DNA from 2 places in the Xanthomonas sp. F1 genome. Region 2 is predicted to be linked to the other one. Evidence: predicted binding sites of a transcription regulator. Region 2 holds the regulator's gene; the other holds the start of a gene.

Evidence for each region. The regulator FliA, encoded in region 2, starts transcription of late flagellar genes. The targets are predictions, from matches to a motif close to TAAAGTTTNNCNNNCNNNGGCCGATAA.
Region 1: the regulator FliA is predicted to act here: its motif matches at 2,774-2,800, upstream of GGR71_RS07685 (methyl-accepting chemotaxis protein).

The regions. Positions count from the first base shown of each region.
Region 1 covers NZ_JACHOK010000002.1:712,703-720,372, reverse strand. Annotated here, with positions in the region: gene GGR71_RS07700 (phosphate/phosphite/phosphonate ABC transporter substrate-binding protein) at 1-572, opposite strand, end outside; gene GGR71_RS07695 (RNA methyltransferase) at 724-1,482, opposite strand; gene GGR71_RS07690 (inositol monophosphatase family protein) at 1,601-2,428, shown strand; gene GGR71_RS07685 (methyl-accepting chemotaxis protein) at 2,910-5,057, shown strand; gene secF (protein translocase subunit SecF) at 5,382-6,347, opposite strand; gene secD (protein translocase subunit SecD) at 6,414-7,670, opposite strand, start outside.
Region 2 covers NZ_JACHOK010000004.1:210,165-217,834, forward strand. Annotated here, with positions in the region: gene motD (flagellar motor protein MotD) at 1-371, opposite strand, end outside; gene GGR71_RS11575 (flagellar motor protein) at 379-1,119, opposite strand; gene GGR71_RS11580 (chemotaxis protein CheA) at 1,536-3,278, opposite strand; gene GGR71_RS11585 (protein phosphatase CheZ) at 3,283-3,894, opposite strand; gene cheY (chemotaxis response regulator CheY) at 3,895-4,287, opposite strand; gene GGR71_RS11595 (RNA polymerase sigma factor FliA) at 4,305-5,054, opposite strand; gene GGR71_RS11600 (MinD/ParA family ATP-binding protein) at 5,051-5,935, opposite strand; gene flhF (flagellar biosynthesis protein FlhF) at 5,922-7,547, opposite strand.

The DNA.
Region 1 (7,670 bases), on a different contig from region 2:
TTGAGTTCCGAGCGCGCGAACACGTAGCCAACCGTTTCCGCCGAGGGCTGGTCCTTGCTCGAGAGCAGGATCTCCGGGTGCAGGCCGTGCTCGAACAGCGTCATCATCGGCACCATGTAGGCGCTGGTGGACAGCGTGCTCTGCAGGGCCAGGGTACGCCCCTGCAGATCCGCCAGGTCGTGCACGGGCCCGTCGCGGCGCACGAAGAACACGGTGTGGTACTCGCGCACGCCGTTGCGCTCGGTCAGCAGCAGCGGCTTGGCGCCGCCGCGCTGCTCCAGCGCCATCGCGGTGGCGGCGGTCTCGGTGACCCAGTCGATCCGGCCACGGCGCAGATAACTGCTCATCTGCTGGCTGTCGCGCGCCATCAGGATCTGCCCGGACGTGATGCCGACCTCGCGCATGCGCGGCACCACGTAGTCCAGCAGTGGCTTGAGTTGCTCGTAATGGGCCTTGGGATTGTCGCTGATGCGCCCCAGCACCAGGACCGAGGGCCGCGCGTGCACGGACGCGGGCCAGCAGATCGCCAGCGCCAGCCACACCACGACCACCCGCCAACGCGAACTGGACAAACCACGATCCCCAAGTAGACCTTGCAAAGCCTAGCCGAAAGCGCATGCCGGTGACAGCGTCACAGAATGACGCCTGCCGCGCGCGCGCTCCGCCCTCGGCGCGCGCCTCCGCGCGCGTGCCGCGATGGACGCCTCCGCGCCTTGTCCGGCTTTAGTTTCCGGCCTGTCCGGCGAGCCGCGCCATGCGCTGCGCATCGGACAGCACGCCGCGCAACAGGCGCACTTCCTGCTCGGTCAGCTCTGTGCGCAGGAACAGCCGGCGCAGCTTGCGCATCGCCGAATCGGGCGCACGCCCCTTGTGGAAGTCGATCTCGTCCAGGGTCTCGGCCAACTGCCCGAACAGCCCTTCCACCTGCGCGTGGCTGGCCGGGGCCTCGCGGAAGCCCGCTGCCGGCGCGGGCGCAGGGGCGGCACCGCGCAACTGCGCCAGGCGCAGTTCGTAGGCCAGCACCTGCACCGCCGCGGCCAGATTGAGCGAGCTGAACGCCGGATCGGAGGGAATGTGCACGGCCGCGTGGCACAGCTGCAGCTCCTCGTTGGTCAGGCCGGTGCGCTCGCGGCCGAACACCAGCGCCACCTCCGCCGGTTCGGCGCTCACGGCGGTCAGGCGCTGCGCGGCATCGGCCGGCAGCAGTTCTTCCAGCGACACGCGGCGGCTGCGCGCGGTGCAGCCCAGCACCAGCCGGCAATCGGCCACCGCGTCGGCCAGCGCCGGCAGCACCGGCGCCTGCTGCAGCAGGTCCTCGGCCCCGGCCGAACGCCGGTAGGCCTCGGTCTCCAGTTCGCATTCCGGCGCCACCAGCACCAGCCGCGACAGCCCCATGGTCTTCATCGCGCGCGCCGCCGCGCCGATGTTGCCGGGATGCTGGGTCCCGACCAGGACGAAGCGGATACGGAGGGAATCGGTCATGGCGGCACGGCAGGCGAAGCGAACGGGGGCGTAGATGGTAAACTGTGCGGCCGGCCTTGGCGCCGGACTGCTCTTTTCCTCCTCCAGACCCACCTCCGCCTTCTCGGGAGCGCTTGCCATGCAAAAACCCGCCGTCACCGTCATGGTCAAGGCCGCCCGCCTCGCCGGCAACGTGCTGTTGCGCCACATCAACCGTCTCGAGGCACTGAACGTGGTGCAGAAGGACCGCATGGACTACGCCAGCGAAGTCGATGCCGATGCGGAGAAGGTGATCGTCAAGGAGTTGCGCCGCGCCTACCCCGATTACGGCGTGATGGGCGAGGAAAGCGGCGTGCAGGGCGGCGGCCGCTACATGTGGGTGATCGACCCGCTCGACGGCACCAGCAACTACCTGCGCGGCTTCCCGCACTACTGCGTGTCGATCGCCCTGGTCGAGAACGGCGAGCCGGTCGACGCGGTGATCTTCGATCCGCTCCGCAACGAGCTGTTCACCGCCAGCCGCGGCAATGGCGCCGTGCTCAACGACCGCCGCATCCGCGTCAGCGAGCGCAAGGAACTCAATGGCGCCATGGTCCACACCGGCTTCGCGCCACGCGAGCGCAAGCGCGCCAGCCCCCAGCTCAAGTGCGTGGACGCGCTGCTGGTGCAGGCTGAGGACATCCGCCGTACCGGCTCGGCGGCGCTGGACCTGGCCTATGTCGCCTGCGGCCGCAGCGACGCCTACTTCGAGGCCGGGGTGAAGGCCTGGGACATCGCCGCCGGCGTGCTGCTGGTGCGCGAGGCCGGCGGCCGCGTCACCGACTTCAAGGGCGGCACCCTGGGCCGCATCGACGACCGCGGCCCGCAGCAGTTCCAGGTGGTCGCCGGCAACCTCAAGGTCGGCGATGCGCTGCAGAAGCTGATCGTCAACACCGGCTTCGCCGGGGAGTTCGACGCGAAGTTCTGAGCGGCCGCGCCGGGCAACTGGCCGGCGCCGACACTTCAGCACAAAAAAAGCCGCGCACTTGCGCGGCTTTTTTGTGCCCGGCATTCGCGCACCGCGCGATCAGGCCTTTCAGCGAAGGTCTTGCACGCATCGCTTTCGCATCGCGAGAGGACATGGGCTTCCAGGATTTCCGCTTGCGCTCGTTGAGCGACACAGCGTCTGCGCCTCACGCCACGCTCACGCATTGCACGCCGCGCGCTTCACCTGTACTTGATCGCGGCTTGCGTAGAAAACGGCGACACGAGGCGCTTCGTGCACGCGCCATGGCTTGTGCGATGCGCCAGATGCGACCGGAGAACACAGCCCTAAAGATCCACCGAACGCGGCCGATACAGATGCGGGTTTTTGCCCGAACTTCCCCCGCTGATCCGCGCCTGCGTTGCCGCCCCTGCGGCAATGGAGCCGGTGGCGCCCGCTCTCTCGCATCTTTCGGAGATCTCGCGTGTCCTTCCATCATCTCACCGTCACCAAACGCCTGGCAATCGGCTTCTGCGGCGTGATCGCCATGTTATTGCTGGTCGGCATCACCAGCCTGATCGGCTTCCGCAAGTTCACCAGCGCCGCGGCGCTGGATGCCCATACCTACAAGGTCATCACCCTCGGCGACCGCATGCTGGTGAGCCTGCTCAACATCGAGAGCGGCGCGCGCGGCTTCGCCCTGACCCGCGACAAGTCCTATCTGGAGCCGTTCGACCTCGGCGAGCGCGAGTTCCGCGCGCAGTGGCAGGAATCCAAGCAGCTGACCGCCGACAATCCGGCGCAGCAGGCGCGCCTGCAAACCCTGATGCAGGACTACGCGCAGTTCATGGCGACCAAGCGCAAGGCGGTCGAGCACATGCGCGCCACCGCCGCCGACAGCGACGACGCCCAATTGGACGCATTCCGAACCGTCGGCAAGCAGCAGATGGACGGATTGCGCGACACGATCGGCCAGTACGAGGACGCCGAACGCGCCCTGCTGCAGGTGCGCAAGGCCGAGAGCAAGGCGCGCGCGCAGTCGGGCGAATGGACCAGCCTCGGCGGCATGCTGATCGGCATCGTCGCCGCGATCCTGCTCGGCCTGCTGGTCCGCAACAGCCTGATGCGCCAGCTCGGTGGCGAACCGGCCTACGCGGCCGACGTGGTGCGCCGCATCGCCAGCGGCGACCTGTCGCAGGACGTGCGCCTGCGCACGCAGGCGCCGTCGCTGCTCAACGACATGCGGCAGATGCAGGAGGAGCTGCGCACGGTGATCCAGGCGCAGACCGAGATGGCCCGGCAGCATGCCGCCGGCCAGATCAGCTTCCGCATGGACGAAGCGCGCTTCCCGGGCGACTACGGGCGCATGGTGCGCGATACCAATGCGCTGGTGCACAGCCATATTTCGGTCAAGCGGCGGCTGATCACGCTGATGGGCGAGTACGCCGAAGGCGACCTGAGCCGCGACCTGGAACAGTTCCCGGGCGAGATGGCGATCCTGACCGAGACCATGGCCAAGGTGAAACGCAATCTCGGCGCGATCAACCACGAGATCGACCTGCTGGTGCGCGCCGCTGCGCAGGGCGACTTCTCCCGTCGCGGCGAGGAGCAGCGCTTCCACCACGCCTTCCGCGGCATGGTCGCCAATCTCAACACGATGATGACCGGCACCGAGACCAATCTGGCGGCACTGTCGCAGCTGCTGCGGGCAATCGCCGCCGGCGACCTGACCCAGACCATGCAGGGCGACTTCCACGGCGTGTTCGCGCGGATGCGCGACGACGCCAATGCCACTGTCGCGCAGCTGACCGACATGGTCGGCCGCATCCAGCAGGCTGCGGCGAGCATCGACACCGCTGCGGGCGAGATCGCCAGCGGCAACGACGACCTGTCGCGCCGCACCGAGCAGCAGGCCGCCAGCCTAGAAGAGACCGCCGCATCGATGGAGGAGCTGACCGCTACGGTGAAGCAGAACGCCGAACATGCGCGCCAGGCCAACCAGCTCGCCGCCGGTGCCGCCTCGGTGGCCTCGCAGGGCGGCACGGTGGTCGGCCAGGTGGTCACCACCATGGACGGCATCGAAGCGGCGTCCAAGAAGATCGCCGACATCATCGGCGTCATCGACGGCATCGCCTTCCAGACCAACATCCTGGCCTTGAACGCCGCAGTCGAAGCCGCGCGCGCCGGCGAACAGGGCCGAGGCTTCGCGGTGGTCGCCAGCGAGGTGCGCACCCTCGCCCAGCGCTCGGCCAGCGCGGCCAAGGAAATCAAGGCGCTGATCGACGACTCGGTCGAGCGCGTGAGCGCGGGGTCGGCGCTGGTCGCCCAGGCCGGCACCACGATGCAGGACATCGTGGCCTCGGTGCAGCGCGTGACCGACATCATGGGCGAGATCGCTGCGGCCTCGCAGGAGCAGTCGGCCGGCATCGAACAGGTCAACCACACCGTCACCCAGATGGACGAGACCACCCAGCAGAACGCGGCCCTGGTCGAGGAAGCCACCGCCGCGGCACGCTCGATGGAACAGCAGGCCGGCGACCTGGTGGAGATCGTCGGCCAGTTCCAGGTGCGCAGCGAGACCTACCCGACGGTGGCGCACCTGGTCGCCCGCGCCACCGCCAACGCGGCGTAGCGCGGACGCGCCGCGCGGCACGCACGCCACGAAGGGATGGGCCGTCATTGCCGGCCCCGTCCCATCATGCGGGCACGCACGGCAACCCGGCCGACGTTGCCGCAGGAGCGGCTTCAGCCTCGACGCGTTACCGGTAAGGCGTCGCGGCTGAAGCCGCTCCTACAGCAGAGCAGATCGCCCTGCCCGCCCGAAGCCTGCCCTTCATCCGCACAAAGAAAAAGCCGCGCATCCGCGCGGCTTTTTCGTTCGCAGGAGGAGTGTTTCAGGACCAGGACATCACGCTTCTACGATTCCCCACTCCCGAATTCCCACTCCCGGCCCCACTCAGGGCCGACGCGCCAGCGCCTCCACATCCTTGGCCTTCGGCAGCAGGTCCTGCTTGGTGACCTGGAACGGCCCGATCGACAGCAGCGGCACCGCCACGATCACCGAGGAGACCACCACGATCACCGCACCGATCATGTGGGTCAGCGCCAGGCCTTCCATCGACTCGCCGCCGTACAGGTACAGCGCCAGCGCCGACAGGAAGAACATCACCGCGGTGATCACCGTACGCGACAGGGTCTGGTTGATCGAGCGGTTCAGCACCTCGATCGGTTCCACGCGCAGGCTGCGGAAGTTCTCGCGCACGCGGTCGAACACCACGATGATGTCGTTGATCGCAAAGCCCATCACCGACAGCAGGCCGGCCAGCACGGTCAGGTCGAACTCGCGGCCGGTCACCGACACGTAGGCCACCGTCACCAGCAGGTCGAACAGCGCGGTCAGGCTGGCCACCACCGCGAACTTCCACTCGAAGCGGAAGGCGATGTAGATCAGGAAGCCGACCAGCATGAACACCGTGGCGTAGACGCCGTTCAGCGCCAAGTCCTTGCCGACCTGCGGGCCGACGAACTCGCCCGGCTTGACCGTGGCCGGGTTCTGCGGCGTGCTCACCGCCTTGCGCACCTGCTCGGCGAGGTTCTTGGTGATGTCCTCGTTGTTGTGCTCGCCCTGCGGCTGCAGGCGGATCACCACCTCGTTGCCGCTGCCGACGTTCTGGACCTGCGCGTTCTCGAAGCCGGCCTTGGCCAGTTGCTCGCGCACCTGGTCCACGTCGACCGGCTTCTGGAAGCTGGTCTGCACCAGCGCGCCGCCGGTGAACTCCAGCGCGTAGTTGAAGCCCTTGGCGAAGATCACCGCGAACGAGGCCAGCGCCAGCACCAGCATCAGCACCAGGGTCGGGTGCCGCCAGCGCATGAAGTCGATCTTGGTGTCGTTGGGGATCAGGTGAAGCGGGAAGATTTTCATGGAGACACGCTCTTCAATTTTTTGGACCCCGCACATGGATGTGCGGGCTCTTGCGAGGGACTCGCATCAAATCGCCACGGACTTGATCTTCTTGCGACGGCCGTAGATCAGCACCGCCAGCGCGCGCGACACGGTGATCGCGGTGAACATCGAGGCGAAGATGCCGATGATCATGGTCAGCGCGAAGCCCTTCAGCGGGCCGGTACCGAACGCATACAGCGCCACGCCGACGATCAGGCCGGTGAGGTTGGCGTCGAGGATGGTGCCGCCGGCCTTCTCGTAGCCGGCGGCGATCGCCGACTTGGGCGGCACGCCCAGGCGCAACTCTTCGCGGATACGCTCGTTGATCAGCACGTTGGCGTCCACCGACAGACCCACCGACAGCGCCAGGCCGGCGAAGCCGGGCAAGGTCATGGTCGCGCCGAACAGCGACATCACCGAGACCACGATCAGCAGGTTCATCAGCAGCGCGACCGAGGTGATCAGGCCGAACATGCGGTAGTACACGCTGAAGAACACCAGGGTGAACAGGAAGGCGTAGACCACGGCGGTGACGCCACGCTCCACGTTTTCCGCGCCCAGGCTCGGGCCGATCACGTATTCCTCGACGAAGTCCATCGGCGCGGCCAGCGAACCGGCACGCAGCAGCTTGGCCAGGTTCTCGGCCTCGGTCTTCTCCAGACCGGTGGTCTGGAAATTCTTGCCGAACACGCCAGCGATCCGGGTCGGCGCCAGCGCCTCCTCGTTGACGCGCACGCTGCGCACTTCCTTGCCGTCGACCATGGTCACGGTGGGGATGCGCTCGATGTAGACCACCGACATCAGCTTGCCGGTGTTGGCGCTGGTGTAGTCGAACATGCGCTGGCCGGCGGCGTTGTTGAGCGTCACCGCCACGGCCGGCATGCCGTTCTGGTCGGTGCTGACGGTGGCGTTGACCATCTGGTCGCCGGACACCAGCACGCGCTTGCTCAGCAGCACCGGGGCGCCGCTGTCGCGCAGGCGGTAGACCTTGGCGTCGGGCGGGATGTTGCCGCTGCGCACCGCATCCTCGGCATTGCCGTCGACCACGCCGCGGAACTCCAGCGTGGCGGTGGCGCCGATCATGCGCTTGGCTTCGGCGGTGTCCTGCACGCCCGGCAACTCGACCACGATGCGGTCGTCGCCCTGGCGCTGGATGATGGGTTCGGCCACGCCCAACTGGTTGACGCGGTTGCGCAGCGTGGTCAGGTTCTGCTCGATGGCGCCGGCGGCGATCTGCTTGAGCTCCGCCTCCGGCACGGTGACCGTGATGGTCTGTCCGGACACCGCGTAGCTCAGGGTCGG
Region 2 (7,670 bases):
CTGTCGAGCTGGCGCTGCGCGCGGCGCAGTTGCTGCGCGTCGCGTAGGTCGTCGCCGCGCTGCGCGGTGCCCGAGGGCAGGCGGTTGGGATCGGGCAGGGTCAGCGCCGGGCTGGACTTGATCGGGGTCGGGCGATCGCCGCCCTGGCCCTGCAGCGCCTGATCGCCGACCTGCACCGGACGCAGGGTCTTCGGGGTGCCGCCGAATGCGGCGCTCATGGCGTCGGCCATGACCCGGTACTTGGCTTCGTTGATCGTGGACAGTGCGTACATCACCACGAAGAAAGCGAGCAGCAACGTCATCAGGTCGGCATAGGGGATGGCCCATGCCTCGTGGTTGGCGTGCTCGTCGTGGGAGTGCTTGCGGGCCATTGGCAACTCAATGCAAGAATCCGGCCAGTTTCGATTCGATGTTGCGCGGGTTCTCGCCCTGGGCGATGGCGATCAACCCTTCGATGATCATTTCGCGCTCGCCGCAGCTGTGCTTGATCACGCTCTTGAGCTTGGCGGCCATCGGCAGGAACAGCAGGTTGGCCGAGGCGATGCCGTAGATGGTGGCGGTGAACGCGGCGGCGATGCCGTGGCCGAGCTTGCTCGGGTCGGCCAGGTTCTTCATCACTGCGATCAGGCCCAGCACTGCGCCGATGATGCCCAGGGTCGGCGCGTAGATGCCCATGCCCTCGAACACCTTGGCCGCAGCCAGGTCGCAGTGTTCCTGGCCTTCCAGGTCGATCTCCAGCATGTGCCGGATGGCTTCCGGCTCGACGCCGTCCACCAGCATCTGCAGGCCCTTGCGCACGAACGGATCCTGCTGCTGCGGCACCTGGTTCTCCAGGCCGAGCAGGCCCTGGCGGCGGGCGATGTTGCTCCATTCCACGATCTGCTTGAGCAGTGCCTGGCGATCGCTCGGCGGCGGCCACAGGAGCCACTTGGCGATCTGGAACGCACGCCGGAACACGGACGGCGGGGTGTGCACCAGGATCGCGGCGACGGTGCCGACGATCACGATCACGAACGCAGCCGGCGACCACAGCGCCGAAATGCCGGCGCCCTTGAGGATGCTGCCGCCGATGAGCGACAGAATCGCCAACAGCAGGCCGATGAGACTGAGCTTGTCCATGCAGGAGGTATCGGCAACGGGGCGGGGGACTTGATGGGTTGGGGATTCGGGATTCGGGATTGGGGAGTCGCAAGAGCGCGAGCGAGGCGGGTTGGTCGGTGTGTCGTAGGAGCGGCTTCAGCCGCGACGCGCTGACCTTGGCGCGTTGCCTCTGCACAATCGTTCGGATCGTGTCGGCAGGGAGCCGAGCGCCGCGCTTTATCGCCAAGCAGCGATTCCGGCTTCATGGCGTCGCGGCTGAAGCCGCTCCTACAAGGGAAGCGATGCGGCGGGGAGCCGCTTTTGCGATTCCCCAATCCCGATTCCCGAATCCCAGCCTTACCGCGTCGCGGCTAAAGCCGCTCCTACAGAGGAAAGGAGGCGCCAGGAAACCCGCTCTTACGATTCCCCAATCCCCATTCCCCAATCCCGGCTTCTCAAGCCTTCAGCCCATCCACATCCAGGATCAGCGCCAGGCGGCCGTCGCCGATGAGGGTGGCGCCGGCGTAGCCGGGCAGGCCGCGCAGGGAGCGCGGCAGCGGCTTGATCACCACTTCCTCGCGGCCGCGGACCTGGTCCACGACCAGGCCCATGCGCGATTCGCCGGCCTGCAGCACCACCACGGTGAGCAGCGGCAGTTGCGGGGCGTCGATGTTGAGCCACTGGCGCAGGTCCACCAGGGGCAGGGTGTGCGATTGCCGGTCGAGCACGGCGCGGCCGTCGAACCAGCCAAGCGAGCGGCGCGGCGCATGCAGCACTTCCACCACGCGCGCCAGCGGCAGCGCATAGACGGTGTCACCGGCCTGCACCAGCAGGGTCGGCAGGATCGCCAGGGTCAGCGGCACGCGGATCAGGAAGCGGCTGCCGCGGCCCAGTTCCGACTGGATCTGGATCTGGCCGCTGAGTTCGCGGATGCGCGACTGCACCACGTCCATGCCGACGCCGCGGCCGGAGATGTCGGTGACTTCCGACTTGGTCGAGAAGCCGGGCAGGAACACCAGGTGCAGGCATTCCTCGGTGCTGAGGCGGGCGGCGGCCTCGGGATCGATCAGGCCCTTCTCGCGCGCCTTGGCGCGCAGCCGCTCGGGGTCGATGCCGGCGCCGTCGTCCTGCACCTCGATGCTGACGTAGTCGCCTTCCTGCTGCGCCGACAGGCGCACGTGGCCGCCGCGCGGCTTGCCGGTGGCTTCGCGCAGCGCCGGCGCTTCGATGCCGTGGTCGATCGCGTTGCGCACCAGGTGCACCAGCGGATCGGCCAGCGCCTCGACCAGGTTGCGGTCCAGTTCGGTGTCGGCGCCGATCAGCTCCAGCTCCACTTCCTTGTTGAGCGAGCGGGCGACGTCGCGCGCCACCTTGGGGAAGCGCGAGAACACCTTGCCGACCGGCTGCATGCGCGTGCGCATCACCGCCGACTGCAGGCGCGCGGTGGCGATGTCCAGGCTGCTGACCGCACGGTCCAGTTCCTCGTCGCGCAGGCGCACGCGCAGGGTCTTGAGGCGGTTGCGCGAGAGCACCAGTTCGCCGATCAGGTTGACGATCGCGTCCAGGCGCTTGGTGTCCACGCGCACGGTGTGTTCGGGTTCGGCGGCCTTGGCCGGGGCGGCGGCCTTGGGCGCGGCGCTGGGCGCGCGCGGCGCCGGCTGCAGCGCCTGCGGTGTGGCCGTCGGCGGCGCATCGCCGTGCAACTGGTCCAGCAGCGCCTCGAATTCGTCGTCGCTGATCAGATCCCCCGCAGCCGCGGCGGTGGCCGGTACGGCGGCGGGTGCCGGCGCGGTGCTCTTGGCCGGCGCCGGGGCGGCGTCGCCGTGCGCATCGAACTGCGCGATCAGTTCCGTCGGCGCGCGTGGCGGCTCCTGGCCGCTGCCGAAGGCGTCGAGCATCGACTGCAGGTAGTCCAGCGACTGCTGCGCGGCGTCGAAGTGCCGCGCCTGCAGGATGGCCTGGCCGGCGCGGGCCATGCCCAGGGTTTCTTCGGCGGCGTGGCACAGCTCGACCATGGCGTTGATCGCCAGGAAGCCGGCGCCGCCCTTGAGCGTATGGAAGCCGCGGAACACGGCGTTGAGCTGGCCGCTGTCCTCGGGCGCCTGCTCCAGCGACACCAACTGCTCGCCGAGCCGGTCCAGGATTTCCTGGGCCTCGATGATGAAGTCGGCAGCGATGTCGTCGGGTACGGCGCTCATGGCATTACAGTCCCAGGCCCGAGAGCAGGTCGTCGGCGTCGTTCTGCGACACGCCGTGGCGGTCCAGGCCGGGCAGGGCCGGGCCGGCCAGGCCGCCGTCGGCCTTCTTGTTTTCTTCCTTCGGCGGCAAACCCAGTGCGCCGAAACCCTCATGCACGCGGCGCACGATGCCGGCGACGCGGCGGATGATCTGCCCGGTCAGGTCCTGGAAGCTCTGCGCCAGGGCCATCTCGGTGAGGTTGTGGCGGATCTTGTCGAGGATCTCGCTCTGGTCGCCGCTGAGGCCGCCGGCGGCCAGCTGGTTGGCCAGCGTGCGGCATTCCTCGGCCAGGTCCAGGGTGCGGTGGCTGGCCTGTTCGGTCATCTCCACCACGTGGTCCAGGCGCGAGCAGGCGTCGTCCAGTTCGCCGGCCTCGCTGGGTACCACCGGCAGTTCGCCGAGCGCCTGGCCCAGATCGCGCGCGAGCCGGCTCAGGCCCTGCATCATCGGCCGCGTCCGCCAGGCGGCGAGGGTGTCGATTTCCCGGCGCCAGCCGGCCTCGTCGCCATTCTCCAGCGCGTCCAGCGCGCCTTGCAGGCGTTCGATCAGGGCGGTACGTTCGGCGGTGGCTTCCATTTAGGCGGTCGCCCCCAGGCGCTCGAAGATCTTGCCCAGCTTCTCCTGCAGCGTCTGCGCGGTGAACGGCTTGATGATGTAGCCGTTCACGCCGCACTGCGCGGCCTCGATGATCTGCTCGCGCTTGGCCTCGGCGGTGACCATCAGCACCGGCAGGTGCTTGAGCTTGTCGTCGGCGCGGATGTTGCGCAGCAGATCGATGCCGGTCATGCCCGGCATGTTCCAGTCGGTGACCACGAACTCGAACGGCGCCGAGCGCAGCGCGGCCAGGGCGCTGTTGCCGTCTTCGGCCTCGGCGGTGTTGGTGAAGCCCAGATCGCCGAGCAGATTCTTGACGATGCGTCGCATCGTCGAGAAATCGTCCACGATCAAAATCCGCATGTTCTTGTTCACCACTGACTCCTAGGTTCCTATTCTTCGTCTTCCAGGCCGGCATCGGCGACTTGGAACGCCTTCAGGCGTCCGCGCAACCGTACCGTGGCCTGGCCATGGATCTGACACACGCGCGACTCGCTGACCCCGAGTACCGCGCCGATTTCCTTGAGGTTCAATTCCTGCTCGTAGTACAGCGACAGCACCAACTGCTCGCGTTCGGGCAACTGCGCGATGGCCTTGCCCAGCTCGCGGCCGAATTCGCTGCGCTCGAGCATCTGCTGCGGATTGGGTCCGCCCTTGGCGATGGTATCCAGCTCGCCATGGTCCTCGATGCGCGACTCCAGGCTCAGCACCTGGCCGCGGGCGGCATCTTCCATCAAACGCAGGTATTCGGGAAGCGGCATGTCCATCGCCGCGGCCACTTCGTTGGCGGCGGCGGCACGGCCGGTGCTCTGTTCGATCTTGCGGATCGCCGAGGCGGCGTCGCGGGCGCGGCGGTGCACCGAGCGCGGCACCCAGTCGCCACGGCGGATCTCGTCGATCATCGCGCCGCGGATGCGGATCGAGGCGTAGGTCTCGAACGAGGCGCCCTGTTCGGCGTCGTAGCTGCGCGAGGCCTCGATCAGGCCGATCATGCCGGCCTGGATCAGGTCGTCGATCTCGACGCTGGCCGGCAGCCGCGCGGCCAGGTGGTGGGCGATGCGCCGGACCAGGTCCGAGTGCTGGGCGATGTAGTCGTTGGCGCTGTTGCGCTGGACGGCGCGGTAGTGGGCGGCGGCGTTCATGCGGCCACCCCGCGCTGGATGATGCGTTCGACGAAGAACTCGACGTTGCCGCGTGGGGCGGTCGGCGCCTGCCAGCGTGCGGTGCGACGGGCGATCTCGGAGATCGCCTGCGCCGACGGGCTGGACGGGTAGGCCTTGACCACCGGCTGCTGGCGCTGCACCGACAGGCGCAGCCAGTCGTCCTGCGGCACGCAGCCCAGGTAGTTCAGCGACACGTCGCCGAGGAACTTCTCGCAGACCCGGCTGAGCTTGTCGTACAGCAGGCGGCCTTCGTTGAGGTCGCGGACCATGTTGGCGACGATCTGCACCCGGTCCACGCCGCGCTCGCGCGAGAGGACCTTGATCAGGGCGTAGGCGTCGGTGATCGAGGCCGGCTCGTCGCAGACCACCACCACCGCGTCCTGCGCGGCCTGGCAGAAGGTCAGCACGCTGTCGGTGATGCCCGCGGCGGTGTCGACGATCATCACGTCCAGCTCGCGCTGCAGCTCGGAGAACACGTTGACCAGGCCCACGTGCTGGGCCGGCGGCAGCTCGGCCATGTAGCGGCGGCCGGAGGCGGCGGGCACCACCATCAGCCCGTTGGGCATGTCGATCAGCACCTCTTCCAGGGTGCAGCGCCCGGCGACCAGGTCGGCCACGGTGAACTTGGGCGTCAGCCCCAGCAGCACGTCGACGTTGGCCAGGCCGAGGTCGGCGTCCAGCAGCAGGGTGCGCTTGCCCATGTCGGCCAGCGCCATGGACAGGTTCACCGAGATGTTGGTCTTGCCCACGCCGCCCTTGCCGCCGGTCACGGCGATGGTGCGCACCGGACCCAGCGGTTCGCTACGCGTCGCCGACAGGGGGAAGGCATTGGTCAGATTGACGTAGTCACGCGACGGCATGGGTCTGCTCCGGAGTACAGGGCTTATCGGCAGCGCGCCGCAAATCTTCAAGGCGCAATACCAGGCTGGCGGCGTTGGCGCGGTGCAGGTCGTCCGGCACACGCTGTCCATCGGTCACCCAGGTGATGGGGAGGCGGTGGTCCACGACCACCGACAAGGCACTGCCGAACCGCCCGGTCTCGTCCAACTTGGTCATGATGACCCCCTGCGGGTCGGCGCCGGCGAACCGGCGCACCACCTCGTCCAGGTCGGAGAAATGGGCATTGGCGGGAAGGACCAGCAAGGATCGGACCACACGCGAGGCGCGCAGCCAGTGCAGCTGGGCGGCCAGGGCGCGGTCGCGCTGGCCCATGCCGGCGGTGTCGATCAGCACCAGCTTGTAGTCGGCCAGGCGCTCCAGCAGCTGCTGCAGCGCGGCGTCGCTGTCGGCCTCGTGCACGGCGATGCCGAGCTGGCGGCCGTAGCTGTGCAGCTGTTCGCGGCCGCCGACGCGGACCGTGTCGGTGGTGACCAGGGCCACGTCGCGGGCGGCGTGGCGCTCCAGGAAGCGCGAGGCCAGCTTGGCGATGGTGGTGGTCTTGCCGGCACCGGTCGGGCCGATCAGGGCGATCACGCCGCCTTCCTCGAGCGGGTCCAGCGGGGCGATCGGCAGGCGCTTGGACAGCAGGCCCAGCATCAGCCCGCGACCGCGGTGCAGTTCCAGGTCGGCGGGGATCTGCATGACCACGTCGCGGGTGATGCCGCTGTCGAAGCCGTAGTCGTCCATCAGTTCCAGCGCCTGGGCGCGGACCGGCGAGCCGCGCAGGCGCTCGTCGGTGAGGCGGTTCATCTCGCGCTCGATCATCTGCCGCATCAGCGACAGTTCGTCGCGCAGCTGCGTCAATTGTTCGTCGTTCTGCGGGGCGGGGAAGGGCGGCACCGCCGCCAGTGGCGCGGCCGCCGGGATTCCGGCAGCGGCCGCCACGTCGGCCTTGGCCACGCTGGGGGCGGCCGCGGCCGGGCGCGCCACCGGTGTCAGCGCCACCGCGGCGACGTCGTCGCGCCAAGCCGGCACCGTCTCGGCGGCCGGAGCAGGCGGAGCGGCTGCGAACGGGCTGGGCATGGGCACGCTGATCGGGGCGTTGCGGAATACGTCTTCGGGAATGCTGAACTCGGCACGAGCCGGAGCCGGAGCCGGGGCCTTGGCCGCTGCGGCCGGGCGTGCTGCGGCAGCCGGGGCCGTCGCGGCGGGCATGACCGAGGCGGCAAGCGCCGCCGGCTGGGTCAGCGGCCGGGTGGCGGCGGCCGGGGCGGTCGCGGCACCACCGCGGCGCTCGCTGATCGCGGCCATCATCGCCATCGCCGGGCTGGCCGCGGCGCTTTCGCTGCGTGCGGCCCGCGGGGCGGCAGTGGCCGGCGCCTGCGCCGGAGCGGCGGCGCGCGGCGCCTCGTCCGGGCGCACGGAATCCAGCGCCCGCTGCACCAGGGCCTCGTCGTAGTTGCTGGCGGCGACGATCTCGATGCCCTCGTCGGTACGCCGGTTGGACAGGATCACCGCATCCGGCCCGTGCTCGTCGCGCACCATCCGGAAGGCGGTGCGCATGTCGGGGGCGACAAAGCGTTTGATCTTCATGGGTGAGTGCCGGGATTCGAGATTGGGGAGTGGGGATTGGTTGCGGAGGCCGCCATGGCATGGCTGCTATCCGGTCGCCTTGCTCTGGTTGTGTTCGTTCGTGTCATTGCTGTCTCTCTCCGC